3 regions of the Streptomyces gobiensis genome follow, and region 2 is predicted to be linked to each of the others. Evidence: predicted binding sites of a transcription regulator. Region 2 holds the regulator's gene; each other region holds the start of a gene.
What was found. The regulator HrcA, encoded in region 2, represses chaperone genes, less so after heat shock. The targets are predictions, from matches to a motif close to TTNGCACTCNGNNNNNCNGAGTGCNAA.

Region 1 (10,168 bases), 2.2 Mb from region 2:
CTGTCCGAGGACCGGCTCCATGTGGTCATCGAGCGGGCGATGGGCGCAGGCCCGCGGCATGGGGATGAGCTGGCCGACGTACGGACCGTCACGGTCACCGGGGTAGGCGCCCGGTGGAGCGGTGCGGAGCTGTCCGCGCTCATCTGAATGCCGACATGCTGTCGGTAAAATGTTGCGTGGCGGGTCTACGCCGTGGTCCTATGGGGCCAGAGAGGCGGTTAGGTACGCCTAACTCGACGGCCTGAGGAGGGACCCATGCCGGACCAGGAGCCCGAGCAGCGCTCGTTCGGCGAGCTGCTGGCATCCTGCGCCGCCGCGGACGCCGTATCGCGGCCGCCCGAGCCGCCCTCCCTCCCGGCGCGGGGCGAGGGGTCCGCGGACCCCTCGGAAGAGGAGCCGGACGCGGCCTGAGGCCGAAGTCTCAGGGGACTACGACGACCTTGGTGTTGATCGTGGCGAACTGCCACAGCGCCTCGCCGTCCTCGCGGCTCTCCCGGATGCCACCGGTCTGCTTCGCCGGATCCAGCTTCGGCTTCTTGCCGTCCAGCGCCGCGCTGAAGCCGATGACCGTCTCACCGACCTGGGTGAACCGCACGACGTTCTCGACCGGCACCCCGTCCGATCCGGTGATGTGCGCGGAGCGTGAGGTCACCGTGTACGTGCCGGGCAGCGGGCTCACCGTGCTGGGCGTGACCTTGTACGTCCGGATCACCTTCGCCTTGCCGTTGACGTCGTCGACCAGCCACACCCGCTGCGCCGCCAGGGCGTAGACGACGCGCTGCCCGGTGCCCGAGCCGGCCGGGAGCGCGGTCGCTGACTTCGGGGGTTTGCCGGAAGCGCCCGGTGCGGGGGAGGAGGCGGGGGCGCTGGGCTTCTTCTTCGTCGTCGCCTCAGCGGCCCGGTCCTGAGCGGCCGACGCCTGGTAGGCCAGCACTCCGACCACGCCCAGTGCCACCGCGGTCAGTCCGGCCACGAATGCCCCAGCGCTGCTCCGTGCCACCGTGGGTCACCTCTCGTACTGCTGACGGTCGTATGAGCGACCGTAGCAGCCGGATACGGTCAGCGGCCGCACCGCTGGCCGCGCCGTAGGCTTGCCCCGTGCTGTTGCTCGCTCTAGACACCGCGACCCCCGCTGTCACCGTCGCCCTGCACGACGGTGACCGGGTGCTCGCCTCTTCCGATCAGTTCGACGCCCGCCGCCACGGCGAGCTGTTGCTCCCGGCCGTCGACCGCACTCTGGCCGAGGCCGGGTGCGCGCTGGGCGCCGTCACCGGCATCGTCGTCGGGGTCGGCCCCGGCCCGTACACCGGGCTGCGGGTCGGCCTGGCCACGGCGACCAGCTTTGGGGCCGCCCTGGAGATCCCCGTGCACGGGCTGTGCACCCTCGACGGCATCGCCTACGCGGCCGGGCTGGACGAGCCGTTCCTGGTCGCCACCGACGCCCGCCGTAAGGAGGTCTACTGGGCGCGGTACGCGGACGCCCGTACCCGTACGAGCGATCCCGCTGTCGACCGCCCAGCCGATATCGCCGAGCGGGTGGCGGGTGTGCCGGCCGTCGGCGCCGGGGCCGTGCTCTACGCCGACACCTTCACCGGCGTACGCACCGACCTCCCCGAGCACCAGTCGGCGGCGGCGCTGGCGGCGCTCGCCGCTGAGAAGCTGGCCGCAGCCGACGAAGAGGGTTTCCTGCCCCCGCTGCCGCTCTATCTCCGCCGCCCGGACGCCCAGGTGCCCGCCAACTACAAGGTGGTCACCCCCAAGTGACCCCGGTGACTCCAGTGACCCCTGTGACCCCAGTGACCGAAGCGGCCGCAGCGGCCGAAGTGAACCTGCGTGAGATGCGCTGGTGGGACATTGAGCCGGTGCTGGCCCTGGAACAGCAGCTCTTTCCGGAGGACGCCTGGTCGCCCGGGATGTTCTGGTCCGAGCTCGCACACGCCCGGGGTCCGCATGCCTCTCGCCGCTACCTTGTCGCCGTAGCGGAAAGTGGCCGTATTGTGGGATATGGAGGCCTCGCCGCCATTGACGGCACCGGCGATATCCAGACCATCGCCACCGCCCCCGACCACCAGGGCACCGGGCTCGGCGCTCGGCTCCTTACCGAGCTGCTCGGCGCGGCCACCGCGTTCGAGTGCAGCCAGGTGCTTCTCGAGGTCCGCGTTGACAATATGCGTGCCCAGCGTCTCTACGAGCGCTTCGGCTTTGAACCGATCGGCTTCCGCCGGGGCTATTACCAGCCCGGCAACGTCGACGCCCTGGTGATGCGCCGCGTACACACATCCTCATCAGAGACCGATCAAGGAACGACCATCCATGGCTGACGAGCCACTTGTCCTCGGTATCGAGACCTCCTGCGATGAGACGGGTGTCGGCATCGTCCGCGGCCATACGCTCCTCGCCGACGCGGTCGCCTCCAGCGTGGATGACCATGCGCGCTTCGGCGGCGTCGTCCCCGAGATCGCCAGCCGTGCCCATCTGGAGGCGATGGTCCCCACCATCCAGCGGGCCCTGAAGGAGGCCGGGATCACCGCCGCCGATCTGGACGGCATCGCGGTCACCGCCGGGCCCGGCCTCGCGGGCGCCCTGCTCGTCGGCGTCTCCGCCGCCAAGGCCTACGCCTACGCGCTCGGCAAGCCGCTCTACGGGGTCAACCACCTCGCCTCGCATATCTGCGTCGACCAGCTGGAACACGGCGCTCTCCCCGAGCCCACCATGGCCCTGCTGGTGAGCGGCGGCCACTCCTCCCTTCTCCTCGCGCCCGACATCACCGCCGATGTGCGTCCGCTCGGCGCCACCATCGACGACGCCGCGGGGGAGGCGTTCGACAAGGTCGCCCGCATCCTCCACCTCGGCTTCCCCGGCGGCCCGGTCATTGACCGCTACGCCCGTGACGGGGACCCCACGGCGATCAACTTCCCCCGTGGCCTCACCGGCCCGCGCGATGCCCCGTATGACTTCTCCTTCTCGGGTCTGAAGACCGCCGTCGCCCGCTGGATCGAGGCGAAGCGCAGTGCGGGCGAGGACGTCCCGGTAGCGGATGTCTCCGCCTCCTTCCAGGAAGCGGTCACCGATGTGCTCACCCGCAAGGCGATCCGTGCCTGCAAGGACGAGGGCGTCGACCATCTGATGATCGGCGGCGGTGTGGCCGCCAACTCCCGGCTGCGCGCCATGGCCGGGGAGCGCTGCGCCGACGCGGGTATCACGCTGCGCGTGCCGCGTCCCAAGCTGTGCACCGACAATGGCGCGATGGTCGCCGCGCTGGGCGCCGAGATGGTCGCCCGGGGGCGGGCGGCCTCCGCCTGGGACCTGCCCGCCGACTCCTCGCTGCCGGTGACGGACCCTCATGTGCCGGGCCCCGCACATGACCACGATCATGACCATGTACACGAACTCAGCCGAAAGAACCTCTACCCATGACCGCTGCCCTGATGTGGGAGGCCCGCGCCGTCGAGGGGCGCGGACATGAGCTGCTGGAGTGGACCAGGACGCAGCACCTCGTCCCGGCCCCGATCCGGCGTGAGACCTTCACCGGTCCCGATGACCGGGTACTGGTCGTCACGCTGTGGCATGCCTCCAACGATGCTGACCTCCCCGAAATCCCCGACCCGCCCCCCGACTTGCTGCACCGCCCGGTCCACCGCTGGCGCTTCGAGAAGGTTTAGCGAGTACGGCTGGCCGGACCCAGTCGACAACAGGGCCCGGCCAGTTCATCTCAAGGCGCGTAGCGGAGGACGTCAGTCCTCCAGCTTCCGCTGGATCTGCTCTTCGGTGACCCGCTCCTGCTTCTGGGTCCTGTCGTTCTCCACGACGTAGCGCATCTGCTGCCCGCTGCTTTGGGCCTCCTGGATCAGGCCCGCCTGCGTCTTGTTCTGCTTGTCCCGGTACTCCACGTGGTCACCTTCGCGGTGCGGCATGGATATCTCCCATCTGATGTAGGCCGATGAGGCCGATAAGGCCGGTAAGGCTGCCCCGGCTGTATGGAAATAGGGGCGCCCTCCGGTGCGTCCGCGACCGTCGCGGGCGCTAGATCCAGCAGACGGCCATTTCGGCATCGCGGCCACCGGCGTGGTCCGAACAGGGGATCGCCCTGGCTCGCTGGTGGGCCCGGCCCACTACGCGGGCCGCCCGATCAGCATGCTCGGCGCCCCGGCGACGCGGGTGAGGAAGACCGTGGCGGCGTTCGGCCCCCGCGGCTTGACCTTCCTGCGCAGCTCCTCCGGCTCAACCGCCGACCCGCGCTTCTTCACGGTCAGCACCCCGACCTCCCGCTCCCGCAGCAGCGCCTTGAGCCGCTTGAGGTTGAAGGGCAGCACATCGGTGATCTCGTACGCGCTCGCATACCGCGTCGGGCGCAGCTCATCGGCCGTCACATAGGCGATCGTCGGGTCGATCAGCCGCCCGCTGATCTGCCCGGCCACCTCGGCGACCAGATGCGCACGGATCACGGCCCCGTCTGGCTCGTACAGATAGCGCCCCACCGGCCCGGGCTCAGGGTCGGGGAGCCCGGTGCCGATCAGGGACGCGCAGCCGGGCAGCAGCGTGGCGCGCACCCCCGGCTGGCCGCCGAACCACAGCACGGCCTCCTTCACCTCCCCGCCGACCGAGATCCACTCCGCCTCGGCCTCCTCGGGGATCGCCTCGTGCGGCACCCCGGGAGCGATCTTCAGCGCGGCGTGCGACATCCGCCCGGCGACCTCGACGGCCCAGGACAGCGGCGGTGAGTACGCCTCCGGGTCGAAGATCCGGCCACGGCCGCCGCGCCGGGCCGGGTCGATGAAGACGGCGTCGTAGCCGGAGATATCGACGTCGCCGACCTCCGCGCAGCGCACCTCGATACGGTCCGCCAGCCCCAGCACCGCCGCGTTGGCCCGTACGACCGCGCAGGTGAGCGGATCACGGTCCACGGCCAGCACCGTCACCCCGGCCCGGGCCAGCGCGATCGCGTCGCCGCCGATGCCACAGCACAGGTCGGCCAGCCGCCGCACCCCCCGTGTGGTGAATCGCGCGGCACGGTACTCGGCCACACTCGTTCGGGTGGCTTGCTCAACACCGTTCGATGTGAAGTACATCCGCGCCGCGTCCTCGGCACCGAACTTCGCCACCGCCCGCTGCCGCAGCCGCGCTTGCCCAAGCGCGGCCGACACCAGTTGGGCCGGGTGCTCGCGGCGTAGCCGGGTGGCGATGGCCAGCTCCTGCGCGGGGTCGTAGTCCCGCAGCGCCTTCAGCAGCCGTTGCCCCTCCTCGGTCCGCAGGGCCTCGAAAGCGGCTACGGCATCGGCTGCGGTGCCGGTTGCGGTGTCGGTTGGTCGGTCAGCGGATTCAGGTTCAGCCACACGGGCCATTTTCCCCCTCCGGTGTCGCCCGGGCGCCGGAGGCCGCCTGCGTGGCAGGGGGCTGACTGGCAAGATCCGGCACTATGTCGCTCATCACACAAGTCGTACAAAAACATCAAATGGGGAGAAAGCGGTCTTATGCATGGCGCAATGTGCGGCGGACCGGCGGCGCTTCACTGGCCGCCCTGCTGGCCGTATCCTGCGCGGCCGGCAGCGGGCCGTCGCATCCCGGGGATCCGGACCTGTCCGGCCTCGACGAGCCGCTGTCGGCCTCCGGGCCGCCCTTCGCCGAACATGGCCGGCACCTGCTGGCCGGACCCGGTGGGCCAGCCGCGGGCCCGGACCTCGCCCTGGGCGCCCCACGCCGTATGCAGGCCCAGCTTGCGGCAGCGTCGCTCGGTGCGTACGCGGACCGGCTGCGTCGCGCTGAGGCGCGCCGGATCGCCGCCGTCAAGCGCTGGAAGGTGCGTAAGACCCCGCTGCGGCCGCCCGCGCCGCCGGAGCGGAAGCCCGAGCTCCGTAGCGACCCGGGGCATATCTCGGAACGGGGGCTGCCGCCCGTCATCACCCGGGTACCGACCGATGACAAGGTCGTCTTCCTCACCATCGACGACGGGCACGAGAAGGACCCCGAGTTGCTGCGGATGCTGCGTGAGCTGGATGTGCCGTACAGCGCCTTCCTCGCCGACTATGTGGCGAACGACAACTACGCGTACTTCCGTGAGATGAGTCGCGACGGCGTCGCGATCAACAATCACACCCTCCATCACCGGGAGATGAACAAGCTCTCCTATGAGCAGCAGCGGCGTGAGATCTGCGGGCAGCAGGAGGTCCTGGCCAAGGAGATCGGCAGGACCCCGGGGCTCTTCCGCCCGCCGTACGGCGTGTACAACCGCGACACCCTGCGCGCGGCGGCCTCCTGCGGTATCCGCGCTGTCCCGCTCTGGGCGGAAGAGGCCTGGGCCAAGCGCTTTGACTGGAGCCGCGCCGACCGCAGGCTTCACCCGGGCGACATCATCCTGACCCACTTCCGTGGGCCGGAGCACTGGGGCGGCACTATGACCGATATGGTCCGCCGCACGCTGCGCACGGTCACCGACCAGGGTTTCGCGCTCGCGCGACTGGAGGACTACATCTGAGCGTGCGGCGGCGCGGGTGCCCGGGGTGGGTCTCCCCAATACCCGCCCCTTCCCGAAACTGGGGGCTGCCGCCCCCAGACCCCCACCCGTGTTGTGGGCAGTCGTTCCTCCCCCAGCTAACTCCCCCAGACTTCGTCTGGGAGGTGCCCCCAGGGAGGTGCCCCCAGGGCGGAACGGGTGGGCACAACACCCGGCCACCCGGACCGCACCGGTAAACCCCGGGGCCCCGGGGCGAAGCCCCGGTTTCCGGGAAGGGGCGGGATTCGGGGAGCCCCACCCACGGCAGCCCCGCAGCCGGGCGAAGCCCCGCCACGCGGCGGAGCCGCATATCGGCACAGCCGGGAAGGGGCGGGATACGGGGAACACCCACCCACGGCAGCCCCGCCGCCGGGGGCGAAGCCCCGCCGCGCGGCGGAGCCGCACACCGGCACAGCCGGGCAGGTGGGGGCACCTCCTGGGGGAGGCCCGAGTGCCCACAACGCCTCGGGGGCCGGGGCTGCGCTCACCCCTCTACGCAACCCACCACCCACCCCAGCCCCGACGCTCCGGACCACCCCGCAGCAGGGCACCCCGCCGGTTTTGGCACTCGGCTTGACCGAGTGCTAAGCGCGGCATAGTCTCATGGCTAGCACTCTCCACCAGGGAGTGCCAGATATGCGACGGGCAGATCCGGCACCCGCGACGACGGATCTACCAGGTCGCCACCCCAGACATAAGACCCCGTGAGATCTCCGAAGGGGGAGGTCGGATCGTGACGACCGCCAGCTCCAAGGTTGCCATCAAGCCGCTCGAGGACCGCATTGTGGTCCAGCCGCTCGACGCTGAGCAGACCACGGCCTCAGGCCTGGTCATTCCGGACACTGCCAAGGAGAAGCCCCAGGAGGGGACTGTCCTTGCCGTTGGCCCGGGCCGCTTCGAGGACGGCAACCGTCTTCCGCTCGACGTCAAGGTCGGCGACATCGTGCTGTACAGCAAGTACGGCGGCACCGAGGTGAAGTACCACGGCGAGGAGTACCTCGTCCTCTCGGCTCGCGACGTGCTCGCCATCGTCGAGAAGTAAGTCACCGAAGTTTTCTGATCCGCGCCCTGGTTCCCGTGTCTAAGACAGCCGGGGCCAGGGCGCGGTTCATTTGAGAAGGAATAGGGATACGCACCCATGGCGAAGATCCTGAAGTTCGACGAGGACGCCCGTCGCGCCCTCGAGCGTGGCGTCAACAAGCTCGCCGACACCGTGAAGGTGACCATCGGCCCCAAGGGCCGCAACGTCGTCATCGACAAGAAGTTCGGCGCTCCGACCATCACCAACGACGGTGTCACCATCGCCCGCGAGGTCGAGGCCGAGGACCCGTACGAGAACCTTGGTACCCAGCTGGTGAAGGAGGTGGCCACCAAGACCAACGACATCGCTGGTGACGGCACCACCACCGCCACCGTGCTGGCCCAGGCGCTGGTCCGCGAGGGCCTGCGCAACGTCGCCGCCGGTGCCTCTCCGGCCGCTCTGAAGAAGGGCATCGACGCCGCGGTCAAGGCCGTCTCGGACGAGCTGCTGGCCACCGCCCGGCCGATCGACTCCAAGGAGGACATCGCCGCGGTCGCCGCGCTGTCCGCCCAGGACAAGCAGGTCGGCGAGCTGATCGCCGAGGCGATGGACAAGGTCGGCAAGGACGGTGTCATCACCGTCGAGGAGTCCCAGACCTTCGGTCTGGAGCTCGACTTCACCGAGGGCATGGCCTTCGACAAGGGCTACCTGTCGCCGTACATGGTGAGCGACCAGGAGCGTATGGAGGCCGTCCTCGACGACCCGTACATCCTGATCCACCAGGGCAAGATCAGCTCCATCCAGGACCTGCTGCCGCTGCTGGAGAAGATCATGCAGGCGGGCTCCTCCAAGCCGCTGCTGATCATCGCCGAGGATGTCGAGGGTGAGGCGCTGTCCACCCTGGTCGTCAACAAGATCCGCGGCACCTTCAACGCGGTCGCGGTGAAGGCCCCCGGCTTCGGCGACCGCCGCAAGGCAATGCTCGGCGACATGGCGACCCTGACCGGCGCCACCGTCATCGCCGAGGAGGTCGGCCTCAAGCTGGACCAGGCCGGTCTGGATGTGCTGGGCACCGCCCGCCGCGTCACCGTCACCAAGGACGACACCACCGTCGTCGACGGTGCTGGCAAGGCCGAGGATGTGCAGGGCCGCATCGCTCAGATCAAGGGCGAGATCGAGGCCACGGACTCCGACTGGGACCGCGAGAAGCTCCAGGAGCGCCTGGCCAAGCTGGCCGGTGGCGTGTGTGTCATCCGGGTCGGCGCCGCGACCGAGGTTGAGCTCAAGGAGAAGAAGCACCGTCTGGAGGACGCCATCTCCGCGACCCGCGCCGCGGTCGAGGAGGGCATCGTCTCCGGTGGTGGCTCCGCGCTCGTGCACGCCGCGAAGGTGCTTGAGGGCGGCCTCGGCAAGGCCGACGACGAGGCCACCGGTGTCGCCGTCGTCCGCCGTGCGGTCGTCGAGCCACTGCGCTGGATCGCCGAGAACGCCGGTCTCGAGGGCTACGTCATCACCTCGAAGGTCGCCGAGCTCGGCAACGGCGAGGGCTTCAACGCCGCCACCGGTGAGTACGGCGACCTGGTGAAGGCCGGCGTCATCGACCCGGTCAAGGTCACCCGCTCCGCACTGGAGAACGCCGCGTCCATCGCCTCGCTGCTCCTCACGACCGAGACGCTGGTCGTGGAGAAGCCCGCCGAGGAGGACGAGGCCGGTCACGGCCACGGTCACGCGCACTGACGCACGGCACCGCCGCACCACGGCACAAAGGCCCCGAACCCGCCATCCGGCGGGGCCGGGGCCTTTCGCCTGTCACGGCTCCACGGCCAACGGCCCGGCCCGGCCACGGCTTCCGCCGCGCTACTGCTCGAGGATGCCGAGCTGGGCGAACAGCCCGAACTGGTCCCAGTTGAGCCACGCCTCCACAATCTTGCTGTCCTGGAACCGGTGGGTGGTGTGGCCGGTGACCGTCACGGAGTTATCAGTGGGCTCTACGCCCAGGAACTCTCCGGTGTGCCGTCCGTGGACCGTCCACCGGGTGGTCACCAGGTCGCCATCGGCCACCTGGTCCTCAATGGTGAACTGGGGATGGAAGGCCTCGATATAGCCCCTGAGCTCGTCCTTGGACTCCTCCAGTCCGATGGGGTCCGTACGGCTGGCGGGGTCGTGCTTCTGGTAGTCGTCGGCGATCAGCTCGTGGAGCGCGTCCAGAGTGCCCAGGCTGATCAAACCGAAGACCCGGCGCGCCGTCTCCTTGTTCAGCTGTTCGTCCCGGACCACATCGAGATCGGTGAACGTCGGCAGCTCATCGCAGAGTGCCACCAGCTCCTGGAAGATCCGGTCGGTCTCCGGCAGCTGCGAGTTGTGCATCGCCTCCGCATAGGAGGGGAACTCCACGATCTCGACGACATGCGTGGAGTCGGAGCGGTCCCGGCCGACGATCGCATGAGTCGCCGTCCGCTTTCCCTGAGTCGCCTGAATCCACCGGTCCATGAGTCGGTTCATCTCGTCGACTCTGCTGGTCTTGCAGTCGATCATTTGCACGAATGTCATGGCGCCTCCCGCGTCCCCGAGGGTGCTATGCCCGATAAATCAAGCCTAGTGAAATATGCCCGATACGCAGATGTCGGGGAGCGGGTTCACGCGATGCGTGCGCCGGA
Region 2 (10,168 bases):
TCCTCCGGGGAGACACCGCCCTCCGGCCCGATGACCAGAACGATCTCACCGTCCGTGGGAAGCTCGGCGGTGGCCAGCGGCTCGCTCCCCTCCTCATGCAGCACGGCCGCGAAGTCGGCGCCGGAGAGCAGCGGCGTCAACTGCCGGGTGGTGGCGGGCTCTTCGACGATCGGGAAGCGCAGCCGACGGGACTGCTTGCCCGCCTCCCGTGCGGTGGCACGCCACTTGGCCAGCGACTTCTGCCCACGCTCACCCTTCCACTGGGTGACGCAACGGGAGGCCGTCCACGGCACGACGGCATCCACACCGGTCTCGGTCATGGTCTCCACGGCCAGCTCGCCCCGGTCCCCCTTGGGCAGCGCCTGGACCACGGTGATGCGCGGCTGCGGCTCGGCCTCGGTACGGACCTCGGTGACCGCGACCTCCAGCCGGTCCTTGCCCTCGGCCGCCAGCACGGTGCCGTACGCCCCGGTGCCCGCACCGTCCGTGAGCACGATCTCCTCACCGGCCCGCAGCCGCCGTACCGAGACAGCGTGCCGCCCCTCTGGTCCATCGAGCAGCACCGTGCCGACGGCCAGCCGGTCCGTCTCGGCAAGGAAGACCGGCGCCGTCATCCCGCTCCCCGGTTGGTCAGCCCGCCACGGGCCATCTCCAGCTCGGCGGCCAGCAGCTCGACCAGCTGCCCGGCCGGCAGCGAGCGGGCCATCCGGTGGCCCTGCCCCGCCCACAGCGCCATGCCCTGCGGATCCCCGGCCCTGGCGGCCGCCTTGCGCAGCCCCGCCGTGAGGTGGTGCACCTGCGGATAGGCGGCGGGCGCGTACGGCCCGTGCTCCCGCATGAAACGGTTCACCAGCCCGCGCGCGGGCCGCCCGGAGAACGCCCGGGTCAGCTCGGTGCGGGTGAACAGCGGATTGGTCATGGCCTCCTTGTGCAGGGTGTGCGCCCCGGACTCCGGGCAGACCAGAAAGGCGGTGCCGAGCTGGGCGGCGGTGGCGCCCGCAGCGAGCGTGGCGGCGATCTGGCCGCCACGCATCAGCCCGCCCGCAGCGATGATCGGGAGCTGGACGGCCTCGCTGATCTGCGTAATCAGCGAGAGCAGCCCGACCCCGGCGCCGAACCCGTCGGACTGCGCAGTGTCCCGGTGCGTGCCCTGGTGGCCACCTGCCTCAATGCCCTGCACACAGATGGCGTCGGCGCCGGACCACTGGGCGGTCTGTGCCTCGGCGACCGAGGTGACGGTGACCACCGTCACCGTGCCGACCTTGGTGAAGTTCTCCAGGACCCGGCGGGACGGGCAGCCGAAGGTGAAGGAGACCACCGGCACCGGGTCGTCGTAGAGAATCGCGAGCTTGCCCTCGTAGGCGTCGTCCGTGCCCTGGTCGGGGTCGCCGAGCTCGGTCTCGTACCAGGCGGCCTCGCCCGAGAGCTGTTCCCGGTAGACCTCGACCGCGGCCGAGGTGTCGCTGCCGGGGCCGGTGGACGGCTGCGGCATAAAGACGTTCACCCCGAAGGGGCGATCGGTCAGCCGTCGCAGCTGTTTCATCTCCTCGTACATCGCCTCCGGGGTTTTGTACCCAGCGGCGAGAAAGCCGAGGCCTCCGGCCCCGTTCACGGCGGCGACCAGCTCCGGGCAGGAAGCGCCACCGGCCATGGGGGCCTGCACGATGGGGTGCTCGGACAGAGCGGAGAGCGTCGTCAGGGCGGAGGACATGGCTACATCCTGGCACGGTGCGGTATGACCGCTACGGGTGGGCCGGAGCCGTCCGCTCCGCGCGGGGATTCTCCCCGTCCCGCCCCTTCCCGGCTCTACCGATATGCGGCTCCGCCGCGTGGCGGGGCGCCGCCCGGCTGCGGGGGTGCCGTGGGTGGGTTTCCCCAATTCCCGCCCCTTCCCGGAACCGGGGCTTCGCCCCGGACCCCGGGGTTGGCCCGGTGCGGGCCGGTGGCCGGTGTTGTGCCCACCCTCCCCCATAGCCTTAAGGGCATGGGGGGACCCCCATCGCCCCTCGGGCGGCCCGAGTGCCCACAACACCTGGGGGTCTGGGGGCGGCAGCCCCCGGTTTCGGGAAGGGGCGGGGTTGGGGAAAACCCCCTCCGCCCGCATCCTCCGTCAGCGGCCGTTGAAGGCGTCCTTCAGGCGGGAGAACAAGCCCTGCTGGCCCGGCTGAAACTGGCCCAATGGCCGCTCCTCGCCCCGCAGCTTCGCAAGCCTCCGCAGCAGTTCCTCCTGCTCCGGCTCCAGCTTGCTGGGCGTCTGCACCTCGACATGAACGATCAAGTCACCCCGGCCGCCACCACGCAGATGAGTGACGCCGCGCCCGTGCAAGGGGATTGACTGGCCGGACTGAGTACCGGGCCGGATGTCGACCTCCTCCACACCGTCCAGCGTCTCCAGCGGGCACTTCGTGCCCAGCGCAGCCGCCGTCATGGGGATGGTGACCGTACAGTGCAGATCGTCGCCACGGCGCTGGAAGACCGAGTGCGGGTTCTCATGGATCTCGACATAGAGGTCACCAGCCGGGCCACCGCCGGGCCCGACCTCACCCTCACCGGCCAGCTGGATCCGCGTTCCGTTGTCCACACCGGCCGGGATCTTCACCGTCAAGGTGCGCCGCGAGCGGATCCGCCCGTCACCCGCGCACTCGGGGCACGGGGTCGGCACGACCGTGCCGAAGCCCTGGCACTGCGGACACGGCCGCGAGGTCATGACCTGGCCCAGGAAGGACCGGGTGACCTGCGAGACCTCACCGCGCCCACGGCACATGTCGCACGTCTGTGCCGAGGTGCCGGGCGCCGCGCCCTCACCGCTGCAGGAGGTGCACACCGTCGCGGTGTCGACCTGGATCTCCTTGGTCGTACCGAAGGCCGCCTCGTCCAGATCGATATCGAGCCGGATCATGGCGTCCTGGCCCCGCCGGGTGCGCGAACGCGGCCCGCGCTGTGCGGCGGTGCCGAAGAAAGCGTCCATGATGTCGGAGAAGTTGCCGAAGCCGCCCGCTCCGAAGCCAGCGCCGGCCGCGCCGCCCGCCGGGTCCCCGCCCAGGTCGTAGACCTGCTTCTTCTGCGGGTCGGAAAGCACCTCGTAAGCGGTGTTGATCTCCTTGAACCGCTCCTGGGTCTTCGGATCCGGGTTCACATCCGGGTGCAGCTCACGGGCCAGCCGACGGAATGCCTTCTTGATCTCGTCCTGCGAGGCATCGCGCTGTACGCCGAGGACCGCGTAGTAGTCCGTCGCCACTTACGACTCCGCGAGAATCTGTCCGACGTAACGTGCCACTGCGCGTACCGCTCCCATCGTTCCGGGGTAGTCCATGCGGGTCGGTCCGACCACGCCGAGTTTGGCGACTGCCTCGTCGCCGGAACCGTAACCGACCGAGACCACCGAGGTGGAATTCAGACCCTCGTGAGCATTCTCATGCCCGATACGTACGGTCATGCCCGAGTCCTTGGCCTCCCCGAGCAGTTTGAGCAGGACGACCTGCTCCTCCAGCGCCTCCAGCACAGGCCGGATGGTCAGCGGGAAGTCATGACCGAAACGAGTGAGATTGGCGGTGCCGCCGATCATCAGCCGCTCCTCGGTCTCCTCAACCAGGGTCTCCAGCAGGGTCGCCAGCACCGCCGAGACCGTCCCCCGGTCCTCCAGGTCGAAGGAGTCCGGAAGGTCCTGCACCAGCTGCGGCACCTCGGTGAAGCGCTGGCCCACGGTGCAGCTGTTGAGCCTGGCCCGCAGATCCGCCACGGTGGTCTCACCGATGGGCGCCGGGCAGTCGACCATACGCTGCTCGACCCGTCCGGTATCCGTGATCAGCACCAGCATCAGCCGCGCGGGCGCCAGTGACAGCAGCTCCACATGCCGCACCGTCGAGCGGGTCAGCGAGGGGTACTGCACCACGGCGACCTGCCGGGTGAGCTGCGCCAGCAGCCGCACCGTGCGTCCCACGACATCGTCGAGGTCGACGGCTCCGTCGAGGAAGTTCTGAATGGCCCGGCGCTCCGGAGAGGACAGTGGCTTGACACCCGCCAGCTTGTCCACGAAGAGCCGGTAGCCCTTGTCGGTGGGGATACGGCCGGCACTCGTATGCGGCTGAGCGATGAACCCCTCGTCCTCCAGGGCGGCCATGTCATTGCGCACGGTCGCCGGGGAGACCTGGAGATTGTGCCGCTCGGTCAGGGCCTTGGAGCCGACCGGCTCCTCGGTGCCCACATAGTCCTGGACGATGGCGCGCAACACCTCGAGTCTGCGTTCACTGAGCATTCCGCGCACCTCCGTCCGGCCGTGGTCTGACGATCATCCACTTTGGCACTCCTCTGATCCGAGTGCCAGCTCCCTGAGCCAGTGTACGGCCGGGTGCCGCAGCCAGGGCAAGGGCGGCCGGACCGACGGTACCGCGCACGGTCCGGCTCTCAGTGAGCGCGCCCTTGGTGGTGGCGCTAGCGTCGCCGTATGAAGCCCACTTGGGAAGAGCTCGCGCCGGGAGTCGTACGACGCCGGATGCCGGGCTGGGACGAGACGATCGGGGCGGTCGCCGGTTCTGCGGGGGTGCTCGTCGTCGACACCGGCGCCACTCTGCGTGACGGCGCGGAGACCCGGCGGCAGCTCGTTGAACTCTTCGGGCTGCCGGTCACACATGTGGCGCTGACCCATCCGCACTTCGACCATGTCCTGGGCACGGCCGCCTTCGCCGGGGTGGAGGTCTACGGCGCGGTCGGCACGGCACTCCTGCTCTCCGGTCACCGCGCCGTGGAGGAGCTCCGTGAGGACGCCATCCGGCATGGTGTCGACCCCGACGCGGCGGCTGAGGCCGTGGATGTCCTGGTCGCCCCGCACCACCAGGTGTCCGGGGAGCTGACGCTGGCGCTGGGTGAGCGCCAGATACTGCTCGCCAATGTCGGCCCCGGGCATACCTGCCATGACCTGGCCGTTCTCGTACCGGGCGAGCCGGAGGTCGTCTTCTGCGGCGACCTCGTCGAGGAGTCCGGCGACCCCCAGGCCGGTCCGGACGCCCAGCCCGGCCAGTGGCCCGCCGCGCTGGACCGGCTGCTGGCGCTGGGCGGCGAGGACGCGACGTATGTGCCGGGGCACGGAGCTGTGGTCGACGCGGCCTTCGTACGCGCCCAACGGGACCTGCTGGCAGGGCGCTTCGCTCATCCGTAGGACAATGGCGTCCATGCGAAGCAGGCGGTACAGCTCGGATCTCACGCCCCCATGGCAGCGGAGCAAGCCGGTGCCGGAGGTCCCGGCGGAGCCGGATCTGGTGGTGGAGGAGGTCACCACCGGCTTCTGCGGGGCGGTGATCCGCTGCGAGAAGACAGCCCAGGGCCCGACCGTGACGCTGGAGGACCGCTTCGGCAAGCACCGGGTCTTCCCCATGGAGCCACGGGGCTTTCTGCTAGAGGGCAAGGTCGTCACGCTGATCCGGCCCCGGCCCGCCACTGCCACCACACCCACCGGACCTGCCCCACCACGGCGCACCGCCTCCGGCTCCCTCGCCGTGCCCGGCGCCCGGGCCCGGGTGGCCCGGGCGGGGCGTATCTATGTCGAGGGCCGCCATGACGCGGAGCTGGTGGAGAAGGTGTGGGGCGACGATCTGCGGATCGAGGGCGTGGTCGTGGAGTATCTGGCGGGCATCGACGACCTCCCGGCCATCGTCAAGGACTTCTCGCCCACCCCCGAGGCCCGCCTCGGCGTCCTGGTGGACCATCTGGTGCCGGGCTCAAAGGAGTCCCGTATCGCCGCAGCGGTGACCGATGAGAACGTCCTCATCGTCGGCCACCCCTACATCGATATCTGGGAGGCGGTGAAGCCGGCGTCCGTCGGCATCGGCGCCTGGCCCCGGGTGCCACACGGCCAGGACTGGAAGACCGGGGTCTGCCGCGCGCTGGGCTGGCCCGGGAACACGGGAGCCGCCTGGCAGCGCATCCTGAGCGCCGTCACCTCATACCGCGACCTTCAGCCCGATCTCCTCGGTCCGGTGGAGCGGCTGATCGACCATGTGACGGTGGGCGGCCCCACCGGGGGCAGCTAGTCCACCAGATCCCGGACGACCGCGTCGGCCAGGAGCCGCCCTCTCAGGGTCAGCGCGGCCCGGCCGCTGTCGTACGCGTCGGGCCGCAGGAGACCGTCCCCCAGCGCCCGCCGCGCGGCCGCCGCCCCAGCGGGGGCGAGGAGATCCAGCGGGCATCCCTCCACCAGCCGCAGCTCAAGGAGGACCCGCTCAATGCGACGGTCCTGTGCCGTGAGGACTTCCCGCCCCGCCCCCGGCGACCGCCCTTCCGCGAGGGCCTGCGCGTACGCACCCGGATGCTTGACGTTCCACCACCGCACCCCACCGACATGGCTGTGCGCTCCGGGGCCCGCGCCCCACCAGTCCGCACCGGTCCAGTACAGCTCATTGTGCCGACAGCGGCCTCGGTCGGTCGTCGCCCAGTTGGACACCTCGTACCAGCCGAAGCCCGCGGCCGACAGCGCCTCCTCGGCGATGAGATAGCGATCGGCGTGCACATCATCATCGGTCATCGGCACCTCACCACGGCGGATGCGCCGGGCGAGCTGCGTACCCTCCTCGACGATCAGCGCATACGCGGAGACATGATCCGGCCCGGCGCCGATCGCGGCGGCCAGCGATGCCCGCCAGTCATCGTCGCTCTCCCCCGGCGTGCCATAGATCAGGTCCAGATTGACGTGCTCAAACCCGGCCGCCCGTGCCTCGGCGACACAGGCCTCCGGGCGGCCCGGCGTGTGTGTACGGTCCAGCACCTTCAGCACATGCTGCCGGGCGCTCTGCATCCCGAACGAGACCCGGTTGAAGCCCGCCTCCCGCAGCCGGGCCAGATACGCCGGGTCCACGGACTCGGGATTCGCCTCCGTCGTGATCTCCGCGCCTTCCGCAAGGCCGAACTCATCCCGGATCGCGGCGAGCATCCGCCCCAGGTCCGCGGCGGGCAGCAGCGTCGGGGTGCCGCCCCCGACGAACACGGTCTCGACCGGCCGGGGATCATCTCCCAGCACCTTGCGGGCGAGCCGGATCTCCTCGGCGAGCGTCTCGGCGTAGTTGTCCCGTGAGGCGAGTGCGCCGCCGGAGCCGCGCAGCTCACTGGCCGTGTAGGTGTTGAAGTCGCAGTAGCCGCAGCGCGTCGCGCAGTACGGCACATGCAGATAGAAGCCGAGCGGGCGCTCGGCGCTGCCCTCCAGGGCATGTGCGGGCAGCGTCCCGTCGTCGGGCATGGGGTGCCCATCGGGCAGTGCGGATGGCATACGCCCATTGTCCGGCATCCGTACCCGCCCCAGGCCCGGCGGCGGGTTTCCCCTATGCCGCCCCTTCCCGGCTGTACCGATATGCCGCTCCGCCGCACGGCGGGGCTTCGCCCGGCTGCGGGGGTGCCGGTGGTGGGTTTCCCCGTACCCCGCCCCTTCCCGTAACCGGGGCTTTGCCCCGGGGCCCCGGGGTTGGCCCTGTGCGGGCCGTGGCCGGGTTGTGCCCACCCACAGCCCCTCGCGGGGCTGCGAGTGCCCACAACACGGGGCGGGGGTCTGGGGGCGTCAGCCCCCAGTTTCGGGAAGGGGCTGGGTTAGGGGAACTCCCTCCGCCGACAGCGGCGCTCAGCCACTACCGACGGACGGAGTCCAGAGCTGGGAAGCCCTCGAGGCGCCCCCGGCGCCGAGAGGCGCGAGGGCGCCGTTAAGGAGGGGCGGGCGCCGTTAAGAAGGGTGCCTCCCTCTTACGCCTCGCGGGAGCCCTCGTACATCTCCTCCAGCAGATGGCCGAACTCCCGCTCCACCACCGGCCGCTTAAGCTTCAGGCTCGGCGTGAGCTCACCATGCTCGACATCGAGATCACGCGGCAGGATCCGGAACTGCTTGATCGTCTGCCAGCGCTGCAGCCCCTCATTGAGCCGATCCACATAGCCGCTGATCAGCTCGCGCACCTGTTCCGAGCCGACGACCTCCGCATAGCTCTTGCCGTCCAGACCGTGCTCCTCCGCCCAGCCCATGATGGCCACCTCGTCGAGGGCGATCAGCGCGGTGCAGAAGTTACGGTCGGCGCCGTGCACCATGATGCTGGAGACGTACGGACACACCGCCTTGAACTGCCCCTCGACCTCGGCCGGGGCGACGTACTTACCGCCGGAGGTCTTGAACATGTCCTTCTTGCGATCAGTGATCCGCAGATAGCCGTCGTCGGACAGCTCACCGATATCGCCGGTGTGGAGCCAGCCGTCGGGCTCCAGGACCTCGGCGGTCTTCTCCGGCAGCCCGTGGTAGCCCTGCATGATGCCCGGGCCACGCAGCAGGATCTCGCCGTCGTCGGCGATCCGGACCTCGCAGCCGGGCAGCGGCTTGCCCACGGTGCCGGTGCGGTAGGCCTCGCCGGGGTTGACGAAGCTGGCGGCGCTGGACTCGGTGAGGCCGTAGCCCTCCAGGATGTGGATGCCGGCGCCGGAGAAGAAGTAGCCGATGTCCGGAGCGAGCGCGGCCGAGCCGGAGACGGCGGCACGCAGTCTGCCGCCGAAGGCGTCCCGCAGCTTGGTGTAGACGAGCTTGTCAGCGATGGCGTGCTTGAACTTGAGTCCACTCGGCGCGGAAGCGGTACCCGTGCGGCGAAGGTTCTCCTGGGTGACCCTGCCGTACTCCCGGGCAACTTCCGCCGCCCACTTGAAGATCTTGTACTTGGCGCCCCCGGCCGCCCGCGCCTTGGTGGCGACTCCGTTGTAGACCTTCTCGAAGATGCGTGGCACCGCGGCCATATAGGTCGGCTGGACAACGGGCAGATTCTCAATGATCTTGTCGATACGGCCGTCGACGGCCGTGACATGACCGGCTTCGATCTGAGCGGCGGTCAGTACCTTGCCGAAGACATGCGCCAGCGGAAGCCACAGGTACTGCACATCTTCGCTGGCCACAAGCCCTGCCTGGACGATCGCCTTGGCCATGTACGACCAGCAGTCATGCGGCAGCCGCACGCCCTTGGGTTTACCGGTGGTGCCCGAGGTGTAGATGAGAGTCGCCAGCTGGTCGGGCTGGAGTGAGGCGACGCTGTCCTTGACACAGTTGGGGTGCTTCTCCAGATACGCCGAGCCGCGCTGCATCAGCTCGTCCAAGCTGAGCACCCAGCCCTCCGGGTCAGCGAGGTCCGTACGGCCCTCCCCCTCAGCGTCGATCAGCACGACATGCTTGAGATTGGGCAGCTCGGCACGGCGTTCCCGCACCTTGGCGAGCTGAGTGGTGTCCTCGGCGATCACCACTTGGCTCTCGGAGTCAGCGAGGATGTACGCCGTCTCCTCGGCGTTGGTGCTGGGGTAGACGGTGGTGGTGGCCGCTCCCGCGCAGAGGATGCCCAGGTCGGAGAGGATCCAGTCGACCCGGGTGTTGGAGGCGATCGCGACCCGCTGCTCGGGCTGCACGCCCAGATCCATCAGTCCGGCGGCAATGGCGAAAACCCGCTCTGCCGCCTCAGCCCAGCTGTACGATTTCCACTCGTCCGGTCCCTCACCGGTGGCGGGGGGCACGGGGTAACGGTACGCCTCTCCGGCCGGGGTGGCTTCGATCCGCTCCAGGAAGAGCGTCGCCACGGAGGGCGGCCGGTTTTCGATCATTGATTGCGTGTCGGTCACGACATCCTCCGGGGCCCGCTGCTTTGCTGGTGACTCACGAGTAACTCTCGAGCGGTGATCAGACTAGAGGCCCCGGCCCCCGTACGTAAGGGGCTGTGACCTGCCCAATTTGAGTCACCGAAGGTAGCCGCACGCGCACCGCGAGCAAACGGCCCGCCCCGGCGTCAGCCGACGGGCAGGCCACCCAGCAACGAGTTCCCGCCATCGCCCGCGAGGAGCGGGTTCAGGGTGGTAGTGGTGTCGCACACCTGCTCCACCACGCCACCCGGCTGAAGGTCGTACTTCGGGTAGCGCTCCCCGAGGTCCACCGTGACGTTGTCCGCGGACGTGTTCAGGCCCTTGAGCGTGCCGCAGACCAGGCCGTCTTCGGCCAGTGCGGATTTCAGAGCGAGCCCGCCCTGGTCGGCTGCCGACACCGGCGAAGCCGCGACGCCCACGGCCATCATGGAGCCGACGACGACAGCGGCGGCCTTCGAGTTCCTCACTTCAGTATCCCTTCCGTAGCGACATCCGCCCTACGTAACGAGACGCATCCGCATCTGGGATCACTGAAACC
Region 3 (10,168 bases), 940 kb from region 2:
GCGCGGGCGGTATCCGCGATGTCATACGGGTTGACGACGAGCGCGTCCTCGCCCAGCTCCGCGTAGGCCCCCGCCTCCCTGGACAGCACCAGCGCGCAGCCCCTGTCCGAGACGACCGGCACCTCCTTGGCGACCAGATTCATCCCATCGCGGATCGGATTCACCAGCGCCACATCCGCCAGCCGGTAGGCCGCCAGGGAGCGGGCGAAGTCGTCCTTCACATGCAGCAGAACCGGTGTCCAGTCAGCCGTGCCATACGTCGAGTTGATCTTCTCGGCGACCAGTGAGACCTCAGCGGTGTACTCCCGGTACACCGCCAGATCCTGCCGCGACGGATAGGCGAAGGCGATATGCACGACCCGCTCATGCCACTCGGGATGGTCATCCAGCAGCCGACGAAAGGCGTACAGCCCGCGCACGATGTTCTTGGACAGCTCGGTCCGGTCCACCCGCACAATCGTCTTACGGCCCTGCCCGCCGATCTGCTGCCGCAGGGTGGCCATCCGCTCGGCCACATCCGCACGCTGTGAGCGCTCCCGCAGAAAGTCCGCGTCGGCCCCCAGCCCATGCACACCGATCCGCGTCGTATGCCCCTCATAAGAGACCACCAGCTCGCCATCGGTGGAGAGCACGGAGGCACCGAGCACATCAGCGCAGCAGGCGGTGAACGCCTCGGCCCAGCGCCAGGTGAGAAACGCCGCGCGGTCGGCGCCGAGGATGCCGCGCAGCACGGCCGCGCCGACCCCGTCGGGCAGCACCCGGTAGTAGTCCGGTGGGGCCCAGGGCGTATGGGAGAAGTGACCGATCCGCAGATCCGGCCGCCGCGACCGCAGCAGGCCGGGCACCAGGGCCAGGTGGTAGTCCTGCACCAGGACCACCGCGCCCGGCGCGGCCTCCTCGGCGAGCGCGTCCGCGAAGGCCGCGTTGTACGCCTCATACGCGGCGTACCGCGCTTCGAAAGCCGAGTCGAAGACGGGCTCCAACGGGATCTGGTACAGCAGATGGTGGACAAACCACAGCACGGAGTTCGCGATGCCGTTGTAGGCATCCGCGAACACCTCTGCCGGGATATCCAGCATGCGCACCCGCTGGTCGCCGGTGTCGGCGACGGGCAGCCGCCCGTCGTTACGCCGCACGGCCTCGCGGTCGCCCTTGCCCAGGGCGGCGCAGATCCATACGGCGTCGGCGTCCGGGCCGATGGCCGACAGACCTGACACCAGGCCGCCGCCGCCCCGCTTGGCGGTGAGCGAGTTGTCTTCGCCCAGCGTGTATGAGACGGGGCCACGGTTGGATGCGACGAGGATCTGGGACGCGGTGACCATGTCCCGACCGTATCCCCTGCCCCCCAAGCCCAAACAACCGTACGTTTTCAGCCGCCCCTTCCCGGCTGCGGCTCCGCCGCGCGGCGGGGTTCCACCCCGGTTGCGGGGTGCCGTGGGTGGGTGTCCCCGTATCCCTCCCCCAGCTACCTCCCCCAGACTCCGTCTGGGAGGTGCCCCAGGGAGGTGCCCCCACCTTCCCGGCTGTGCCGATATGCGGCTCCGCCGCGTGGCGGGGCTTGCGCCCGGTTGTGGGGGTGCCGTGGGCGGGTTTCCCCAATTCCCGCCCCTTCCCGTAACCGGGGCTTTGCCCCGGGCCCCGGGGTGGCCGGGTGCGGCTCCGGTGGCCGGTGTTGTGCCCACCCTCCCCCATAGCCTTAAGGGCATGGGGGGACCCCCATCGCCCCTCGGGCGGCCCGAGTGCCCACAACACTCGACGGCGTGAGTGCCCACAACACTGGTGTGGGCCGAGTGCCCACAACACACGGGCGGCGCGAGGCCCACAACTGCGTGAGGGGGTGGGGAGGGGTGGGTTGTTCCGGACGCTTGCCCGTGATTTGTGGGCCGACAGGGGCTTAACCGGTCGGCCCAACGCTGCCGCGCGTCGGGCCGTAAATCATGGGTCCGGAACGGCCCACCCCGGACCACCCCCGACCCACCACGGCGCCGCACCCAGCACGTACGGCCGGGCAGCCGCCTGCTAGGCCGCGCGGGACGCGTACTCCGGCAGCGCGCACATCGCCGGGCGCTCCTCGGCGTCAACCGGGTACGTACGGGGCGCGAAGCCCCCGGAGGGGGCGCGGTCGAACTGCGTAAGTTCGGCCCGGGTCAGCGGCGCCCCGGACAGCCGGAGCTGCGCCGTGCGGTATATCGCCGCCGCCATCCGCCCCAGCGCCTGCCCGTCCTGGTGCCGATGGAGTCGGACGCCGACGTCCACCTGGGCCAGCGCGTCCAGCCCGACGCAGTCGAGCGCATCGATGAGCAGCCCCAGCTCAACCCCGTAGCCCACAGGGAAGGGGAGCCGTTCCAGCAGGGAGCGCCGGGCCGCGTACTCACCGCCCAGCGGCTGGACGAAGCCCGCCAGCCGGGGCCAGTGCAGGTTCAGCAGCGGCCGGGCCACCAGCTCGGTCACCCGGCCGCCGCCCCCCGGGCTGTCGCCCAGGGGGCGGTCGTACATCGCCTTGACCAGCTGAATCCCCGGGTCGGTCAGCAGCGGCCCGACAACGCCCGATACAAACCGCGCGTCGAAGTCGCGCAGGTCCGCGTCGATGAAGCACACAATCTCGCCGCTGGTGACGAGCAGCGACCGCCACAGCACCTCGCCCTTGCCGGGCAGCGCGGGAAGCCGGGGCAGTACCTCGTCGCGGTGCACCACCTTCGCTCCGGCCGCCGCCGCGACCTCGGCCGTACGGTCCGTGCAGCCGGAGTCGAGGACCAGCAGCTCATCGACGAGCGGCATGGCCTCCGACATCAGCTCGGCGCGGATCGTGGCGATGATCCCGCCGACCGTCGCCTCCTCGTTCAGGGCGGGCAGTACGACGCTCACACTGCCGAAGGAGCCCGCCGCCCGCTTCGCGGCGAGCAGTGTGGGCAGTGGCCGGTCAGCGGCGGTCCAGGAGCGCCGCCGCAGCCAGGACCCGACCTCATCCAGCACGTACCTGTCTCCTGTCTCGCGGTTCGGACGACTGTCTCAACCCTGCCGGACGTCGGTTACAGTCTTGGACAACGCGTATGACCACCGCATGTCGGGGTCTCACGTCGACAAACGCGCCGGTTGGCGCCATAGCGCTCATCCAGAGGGGCAGAGGGAACGGCCCGTTGAAGCCCCGGCAACCATCCTGCGTGCGCTCGTACTTCCGGTCATTTCCGGGGCGGGGCCGCCGTGGGGAAGGTGCCAATTCCGGCCCATGGCGAAAGCCGTCACGGGGAAGATGAGGAGAAAGGGCCTCGCCTCCATGGCTGTGCAAACAGTTTCAAACAGCACCGATATTTCTCTGGGACCGGCCGTCGCGCTGTCCTGCAGGGAGTGTGGGGAGCGCACTCCGCTAGGCCCCAGTTTTGCCTGTGTGGCCTGTTTTGGCCCGCTGGAGATTGCATACGAGCTACCGAGCGGTGATCCTGCGGGACTGCGTAAGCGGATCGAATCGGGACCCAACAGCATCTGGCGCTATGCGCCGCTGCTGCCCGTTCCGGAGGATGTGGCGAGTAAGCCGAATCTCAACCCCGGGCTGACCAAGCTGGTCAAGGCCGACAATCTCGCCCGCGAGCTGGGTATCACCGGCTCGCTGCACATCAAGGACGACTCCGGCAACCCGACGCACTCCTTCAAGGACCGTGTCGTGGCCATCGCCGTTGAGGCGGCCCGTGCCTTCGGCTTCACCACGCTCTCGTGTTCGTCGACCGGCAATCTGGCGGGTGCAGTGGGCGCCGCGGCCGCCCGGGCCGGACTGCGGTCCTGCGTCTTCATCCCGCACGACCTGGAGCAGGGCAAGGTCGTCATGGCCGCGGTCTACGGCGGCGATCTGGTCGGCATCGAGGGGACGTATGACGACGTCAACCGCTTCTGCAGCGAGCTGATCGGCGATCCGATCGGCGAGGGTTGGGGCTTCGTCAATGTCAATCTGCGCCCTTATTACGCGGAGGGCTCCAAGACCCTCGCGTATGAGATCTGCGAGCAGCTGGGGTGGCGGCTGCCGGACCAGATCGTGATCCCGATCGCCTCCGGTTCCCAGCTCACAAAGATCGACAAGGGGCTGAAGGAGCTCATCGCGCTGGGGCTGGTCGAGGACAAGCCGTACAAGATCTTCGGCGCTCAGGCGGAGGGCTGCTCCCCGGTCTCCCGGGCCTTCAAGGACGGCCACGATGTCGTACGGCCGGTGCGGCCGGACACCATCGCCAAGTCGCTGGCCATCGGGAACCCGGCGGATGGCCCCTATGTCCTGGACATCGCGCGTCGCACGGGGGGCGCGGTCGAGGACGTCAACGATGAGCAGGTTGTGGACGCGATCAAGCTGCTCGCCCGTACCGAGGGGATCTTCGCGGAGACCGCGGGCGGGGTGACCGTCGGTGTCACCAGGAAGCTGATCGAGAGCGGTGTGCTGGACCCGGCCCTGACCACTGTCGTACTGAACACCGGCGATGGTCTGAAGACCCTGGACGCGGTGGCGCCCACGACGCGCCCCTCGGCGGTGATCCGCCCGAGCCTGGACGCGTTCCGCGAAGCTGGACTCGGCTGACTGTCCCGCCCTCTCCCGCCCTCTCCCGTCCTCTCCCGCCTCCTCCTGCCCTCCGCCTCTTCGCCCCTCCGCCCCCTGACCTGTTCTCACAGAAGGTGAAGCCATGAGCGTTACCGTCCGTATCCCGACCATTCTGCGTACCTACACCGACGGCAAGGCCGAGGTCCCGGCCGAGGGCGCGACCCTTGCCGAGGTGATCGCGGACCTGGAGAAGAACCACCAGGGCATCGCCGCGCGGGTGCTGGACGACACGGGTAAGCTGCGCCGCTTTGTGAACGTCTACGTCAACGACGACGACGTGCGCTTCGAGCAGGGTCTGGAGACCCCGACGCCGGACGGCGCGGGCGTCTCGATCATTCCGGCCGTGGCGGGTGGCTGCTAACCGTCCATACAGCACAATATTTCCGGAATTGCCCCCTCCGCTTGCGCGGTCAGGGGGCAATTTCACGTTCCGGAAAGCGGTACAGTTAGCCCACCCCCCTCCCGGCGTGATGTGCCGAACGCATATGAGAACACGACAACTTGTGCCAGAAATTGCTGAACGATTTGTCGTGTTGATCCGCTATGCCCGGCCCGACTTGCCCCGCTTTTCCGGCATTTGAACCGGTATCGCCGGTCGGCCGTACTCAGAATTCTCGTCCGATTGACCTGTTGCACAGGGCGTCCGTCCAGATACATTCAGCGGCGGTCGACGCGTTCCGGCGCACACCCCAACTCCTGGTGAGTGGGGTGAGGTCTGACCCGGGTCCGCGGAGTGCGGTCTCGTGCAAGGGCCAGTAATAGGGGAGTTAGGAATGGCTCAGGGCACCGTCAAGTGGTTCAACGCGGAGAAGGGGTACGGCTTCATCGCGGTCGACGGTGGTGCGGACGTGTTCGTCCACTACAGCGCGATCCAGATGGACGGGTACCGCACCCTTGAGGAGGGGCAGCGAGTCGAATTCGAGATCTCGCAGGGTCAGAAGGGGCCGCAGGCGGACATGGTCCGCGTGACTGCCTGAAGCGACGACCACGCCACATCGTCTGAAAGGGCCCGTGCTCCCCGTCGGGGGCACGGGCCCTTCGGCGTGCGCGGGACGTGCGGGTGTCCGGGAGCCGCTTGCACTCGGGTGGGTCGAGTGCTAATCATTGCGTTAGCACTCTCCGAGTGAGAGTGACAAAGAAGGACCGGTTCGGTGAGGTCCGCAGGCCGGGTGGGAAGGAACCACCAGGCTCGCAGACCGTCCGTCGCGGGCGCCAGCGCGGTCCGGAGAAACCCACCCGTCTGGGAGGACCACTTCACATGGCCAAAATCATCGCGTTCGACGAGGAGGCGCGGCGCGGCCTCGAGCGCGGGATGAACCAGCTCGCCGACGCCGTAAAGGTCACCCTCGGCCCCAAGGGCCGTAACGTCGTCCTTGAGAAGAAGTGGGGCGCCCCCACGATCACCAACGATGGTGTTTCCATCGCCAAGGAGATCGAGCTCGAGGACGCATACGAGAAGATCGGCGCCGAGCTGGTCAAGGAGGTCGCGAAGAAGACGGACGACGTCGCCGGTGACGGCACGACGACCGCGACCGTCCTGGCGCAGGCGCTGGTCCGTGAGGGCCTTCGCAACGTCGCCGCCGGTGCCAACCCGATGGCCCTCAAGCGCGGTATCGAGAGGGCCACCGAGGCCGTCTCCGCCGCCCTGCTGGAGCAGGCCAAGGATGTGGAGACCAAGGAGCAGATCGCTTCCACCGCCTCCATCTCCGCCGCTGACACCCAGATCGGCGAGCTCATCGCCGAGGCGATGGACAAGGTCGGCAAGGAAGGTGTCATCACCGTCGAGGAGTCGCAGACCTTCGGTCTTGAGCTTGAGCTCACCGAGGGCATGCGCTTCGACAAGGGTTACATCTCGGCCTACTTCGCCACCGACATGGAGCGTATGGAGGCCGTTTTTGACGACCCGTACATCCTGATCGTCAACTCCAAGATCAGCAACGTGAAGGACCTCCTTCCGCTGCTGGAGAAGGTCATGCAGTCGGGCAAGCCGCTGCTGATCATCGCCGAGGACGTCGAGGGCGAGGCGCTGTCCACGCTCGTCGTCAACAAGATCCGCGGCACCTTCAAGTCCGTCGCCGTCAAGGCTCCGGGCTTCGGTGACCGCCGCAAGGCCATGCTCGGTGACATCGCCATCCTCACCGGTGGTCAGGTCATCTCCGAGGAGGTCGGCCTCAAGCTGGAGAACGCCGGTCTGGAGCTCCTTGGCCGCGCCCGCAAGGTCGTCATCACCAAGGACGAGACCACCATCGTGGACGGCGCCGGCGACAGCGAGCAGGTCCATGGCCGGGTCAACCAGATCCGTGCCGAGATTGAGAGCTCCGACTCGGACTACGACCGCGAGAAGCTCCAGGAGCGCCTCGCGAAGCTGGCCGGCGGCGTCGCCGTCATCAAGGCCGGTGCCGCGACCGAGGTGGAGCTCAAGGAGCGCAAGCACCGCATCGAGGACGCGGTGCGTAACGCCAAGGCCGCTGTCGAGGAGGGCATCGTCGCCGGTGGCGGCGTGGCCCTGCTGCAGGCCGCTTCGGTCTTCGAGAAGCTCGAGCTCGAGGGCGACGAGGCCACCGGCGCGGCCGCGGTGAAGCTGGCGCTGGAGGCTCCGCTCAAGCAGATCGCGGTCAACGCCGGTCTTGAGGGCGGCGTTGTGGTGGAGAAGGTCCGCAACGTGACTCCGGGGCACGGTCTGAACGCCGCGACCGGTGAATACGTCGACATGATCGCCGAGGGCATCATCGACCCGGCGAAGGTGACCCGGTCGGCGCTGCAGAACGCCGCGTCGATCGCGGCGCTCTTCCTCACCACCGAGGCTGTCATCGCCGACAAGCCGGAGAAGGCGGCTGCCGGTGCGGACGCCGCTGCTGCCGGTATGGGCGGCGGCATGGACTTCTGACCCTCCTGGGTCAGAAGCCCCCGCACCGCGCGACTGAGGGCGGCACCTCTCCGGAGGTGCCGCCCTTTGCGCTGCCCGGCTTCGGGGCTTCGCGCCCCGGGACCCGGGTCTGGACAAGACCCCACCGAGTCACGCTGACCCTGAGTGAAGGTGCCGCGCATCGGCGTGTTCAGTCGTCTCGCGGTGTGAGATTCAGCACGGCCTTTGTGTCTATTCAGCGCCAAAGGACCCTGGTTAACCTCCGGGGAGCTTTAACGGGAGACCTTCTTCCGCGGCCGACCGCAGTACCCGTACGAGACCCGTACAAGCGCCGTCTGAGCCGAGCACAACCCGACTCACAAGGACGGGACGTACTACACGCATGAACACGCTGGACTCCATGATCGTTGAAATCAACGATCATTTTTGGACGTATCTGCTGATTCCGCTGGTCGTTGTCGCGGGTCTCTATTTCACTTTCCGCTCCAAGGCGGTGCAGCTGCGGCTCATCCCGGATATGTTCCGGGTCTTCAAGGACAAGCCGAAGGACGGCGTCAGCCCCTTCGGCGCCTTCACCATCTCCGCCGCCGCCCGTATCGGTACCGGCAATATCGCGGGTGTGGCTGCCGCCATCACCCTCGGCGGCGCGGGCGCGGTCTTCTGGATGTGGGTCATGGCGATCGTCGGCGGCGCCTCCGCGTTCGTGGAGTCGGTGCTCGCCCAGCTCTACAAGGCACGCGGCAAGGAGAAGGGCACCTACCGGGGCGGTCCCGCCTACTACATGGAGCGCGCCCTCGGAAAGCGCTGGCTCGGCGTCCTCTTCGCCGTCCTGATCACCCTCACCTTCGGGCTCGTCCTCACCGCCGTGCAGTCCAACACCATCACGGTGACCGCCAAGGGCTCGCTGGGCGGCAGCGCGGACGCCGACTGGTTCACTCCGGTCCTCGGCCTCGCGCTGGCCATCATGCTCGCGCTGGCCGTGTTCTTCGGCGTCAAGCGGATCGCCAAGGTCACCACCACGCTGATCCCGGTGATGGCCACCATCTATCTGCTGCTCGGCCTGATCGTGGTGGTCCTCAACGTCACCGAGATCCCCCGGATGCTCGGCGACATCATCGGCGGCGCCTTCGGTCTCCGCGAGGTCGCGGGCGGCGCCATCGGCACCGCGATCCTGCAGGGCGTACGGCGCGGCATGTTCTCCAACGAGGCCGGTATGGGCTCGGCCCCCAACGCCTCCGCCGCCGCCGAGACCACCCACCCGGTCAAGCAGGGCCTCGTACAGACCGTCGGCGTCTACTTCGACACGCTGATCATCTGCACCATGACCGCCTTCGTCATCCTCAGCGCCAACCCCTCGCTCGCGGAGCGCGGTGGCGCGGATGTCACTCAGTCGGCGTTCAACCACACCCTGGGCGGCTGGGCCGGTCATGTGCTGACGCTGGTGGTCTTTATGGTCGCCTTCAGCTCCATGATCGGTAACTACTACTACGGCGAGTCCAACATCGAGTTCATCACCAAGAGCAAGTCGGTGATGACCGGATACCGCGCTGCCGTCCTGGCCTGCGCCGTCCTCGGTGCGATGGGCTCGGTGAGCATCGTCTGGAACCTCGCCGACATCACGATGGGCGCGATGGTCCTGGTCAACCTGCTGGCGATCCTGCCGCTCTCGGTGATCGCCTTCAAGCTGCTGGACGACTATGTGGCCCAGCGCCGGGCCGGTCTCGACCCGGTCTTCACCCGGGACCGCGTCCCGGGCCTGAAGGGCGAAATCGAGTGCTGGGAGCCGACCGGCACGGAGCCGTCGCCGGAGAAGACTCCGGCCACGTCCGCAGCCCACTGACCGGTCGGCGACCGACCGGCTCATGAGCGCCGAGGGCGGCACCCCTGACGGAGGGGTGCCGCCTTCGGCGCTGATCCCATGGCGAGACGCTCATTCCCCCGAAACCACTTGCGTGAAGTACGTAATTACGTAAATTTGAGACATGGAGCTTGAGGAGCGTGTCGCGGAGTTGGAGCGCCGCATGGCGTCGCTCGAGGGGGCGGACCGCGACGGAGGCCGCACTGCTTACCCGGTGGACGCGGACTTCTGGGCGCTGGAGGGCCTGAAGGCGAAGCTTGCCGAGACGGGGGCCGTCGACGGCGGTGTGCTGTTCACCGGGGCGGTCCGGTTGCCGACGGATGAGCGGTACGAGTGGCAGTACGGCCTGCCCACCGACGCGCTGCTCGACGCGGACTGGTCGGATGCCGCGGAGTCCTTCGCGGCGCTGGGGCACTCCGTACGGATGCGTCTGCTCCACGAGATCCTTGGCGGCCGCCGCACCGTTGCCGAGCTGACCGCGCTTGAAGGGCTCGGTACGACCGGGCAGATCTACCACCATCTGCGTCAACTGACCTCCGCGGGCTGGCTGCACACCGCGGGGCGGGGCCGTTACGAGGTCCCTGCGGCACGGGTGGTGCCGCTGCTGGTGGTCCTGGCCGCGTCCCGGCCCTGAACACGAAAGCCCTAATACGTACCACGCGCGATTACTGGGGGAGTCCATGCGCAAAATGTCCATGGTCGTGGCCCGCTGGGGCTTGGTGGTGTTCTTCGCACAGCTCGTGGCGAAGTTCTTCTTCGACCTCTCCTGGTTGTGGACCTTGATTCCGCTCGGGCTGGCGATGGCCCTGACGGCGGTGGGGAACTGGGCGCCCACCGCACCCGGTGTCCCGCGCCGGGGCAATGTCTT

Region 1: a site for HrcA is predicted at 7,052-7,078, ahead of groES (co-chaperone GroES). Genes of this name have one in related genera too.
Region 3: a site for HrcA is predicted at 5,651-5,677, ahead of groL (chaperonin GroEL). Genes of this name have one in related genera too.

What each region holds. Positions count from the first base shown of each region.
Region 1 is NZ_CP086120.1:3,504,796-3,514,963, forward strand. It holds gene tsaE (tRNA (adenosine(37)-N6)-threonylcarbamoyltransferase complex ATPase subunit type 1 TsaE) at 1-147, shown strand, start outside; gene test1122_RS16470 (hypothetical protein) at 256-411, shown strand; gene test1122_RS16475 (hypothetical protein) at 422-1,000, opposite strand; gene tsaB (tRNA (adenosine(37)-N6)-threonylcarbamoyltransferase complex dimerization subunit type 1 TsaB) at 1,099-1,764, shown strand; gene rimI (ribosomal protein S18-alanine N-acetyltransferase) at 1,839-2,321, shown strand; gene tsaD (tRNA (adenosine(37)-N6)-threonylcarbamoyltransferase complex transferase subunit TsaD) at 2,314-3,417, shown strand; gene test1122_RS16495 (hypothetical protein) at 3,414-3,662, shown strand; gene test1122_RS16500 (hypothetical protein) at 3,735-3,914, opposite strand; gene test1122_RS16505 (class I SAM-dependent methyltransferase) at 4,113-5,252, opposite strand; gene test1122_RS16510 (polysaccharide deacetylase family protein) at 5,453-6,472, shown strand; gene groES (co-chaperone GroES) at 7,224-7,532, shown strand; gene groL (chaperonin GroEL) at 7,629-9,248, shown strand; gene test1122_RS16525 (ester cyclase) at 9,369-10,061, opposite strand.
Region 2 is NZ_CP086120.1:1,343,268-1,353,435, forward strand. It holds gene test1122_RS06300 (16S rRNA (uracil(1498)-N(3))-methyltransferase) at 1-614, opposite strand, end outside; gene test1122_RS06305 (nitronate monooxygenase) at 611-1,711, opposite strand; gene dnaJ (molecular chaperone DnaJ) at 2,111-3,238, opposite strand; gene hrcA (heat-inducible transcriptional repressor HrcA) at 3,239-4,255, opposite strand; gene test1122_RS06320 (MBL fold metallo-hydrolase) at 4,445-5,155, shown strand; gene test1122_RS06325 (DUF3097 domain-containing protein) at 5,169-6,026, shown strand; gene hemW (radical SAM family heme chaperone HemW) at 6,023-7,255, opposite strand; gene test1122_RS06335 (AMP-dependent synthetase/ligase) at 7,720-9,612, opposite strand; gene test1122_RS06340 (hypothetical protein) at 9,777-10,097, opposite strand.
Region 3 is NZ_CP086120.1:2,286,189-2,296,356, reverse strand. It holds gene test1122_RS10465 (alpha,alpha-trehalose-phosphate synthase (UDP-forming)) at 1-1,322, opposite strand, end outside; gene test1122_RS10460 (glucosyl-3-phosphoglycerate synthase) at 2,020-2,973, opposite strand; SAM riboswitch class I at 3,106-3,257, shown strand; gene thrC (threonine synthase) at 3,275-4,555, shown strand; gene test1122_RS10450 (MoaD/ThiS family protein) at 4,659-4,937, shown strand; gene test1122_RS10445 (cold-shock protein) at 5,350-5,553, shown strand; gene groL (chaperonin GroEL) at 5,835-7,463, shown strand; gene test1122_RS10435 (alanine/glycine:cation symporter family protein) at 7,843-9,282, shown strand; gene test1122_RS10430 (ArsR/SmtB family transcription factor) at 9,425-9,934, shown strand; gene test1122_RS10425 (M23 family metallopeptidase) at 9,981-10,168, shown strand, end outside.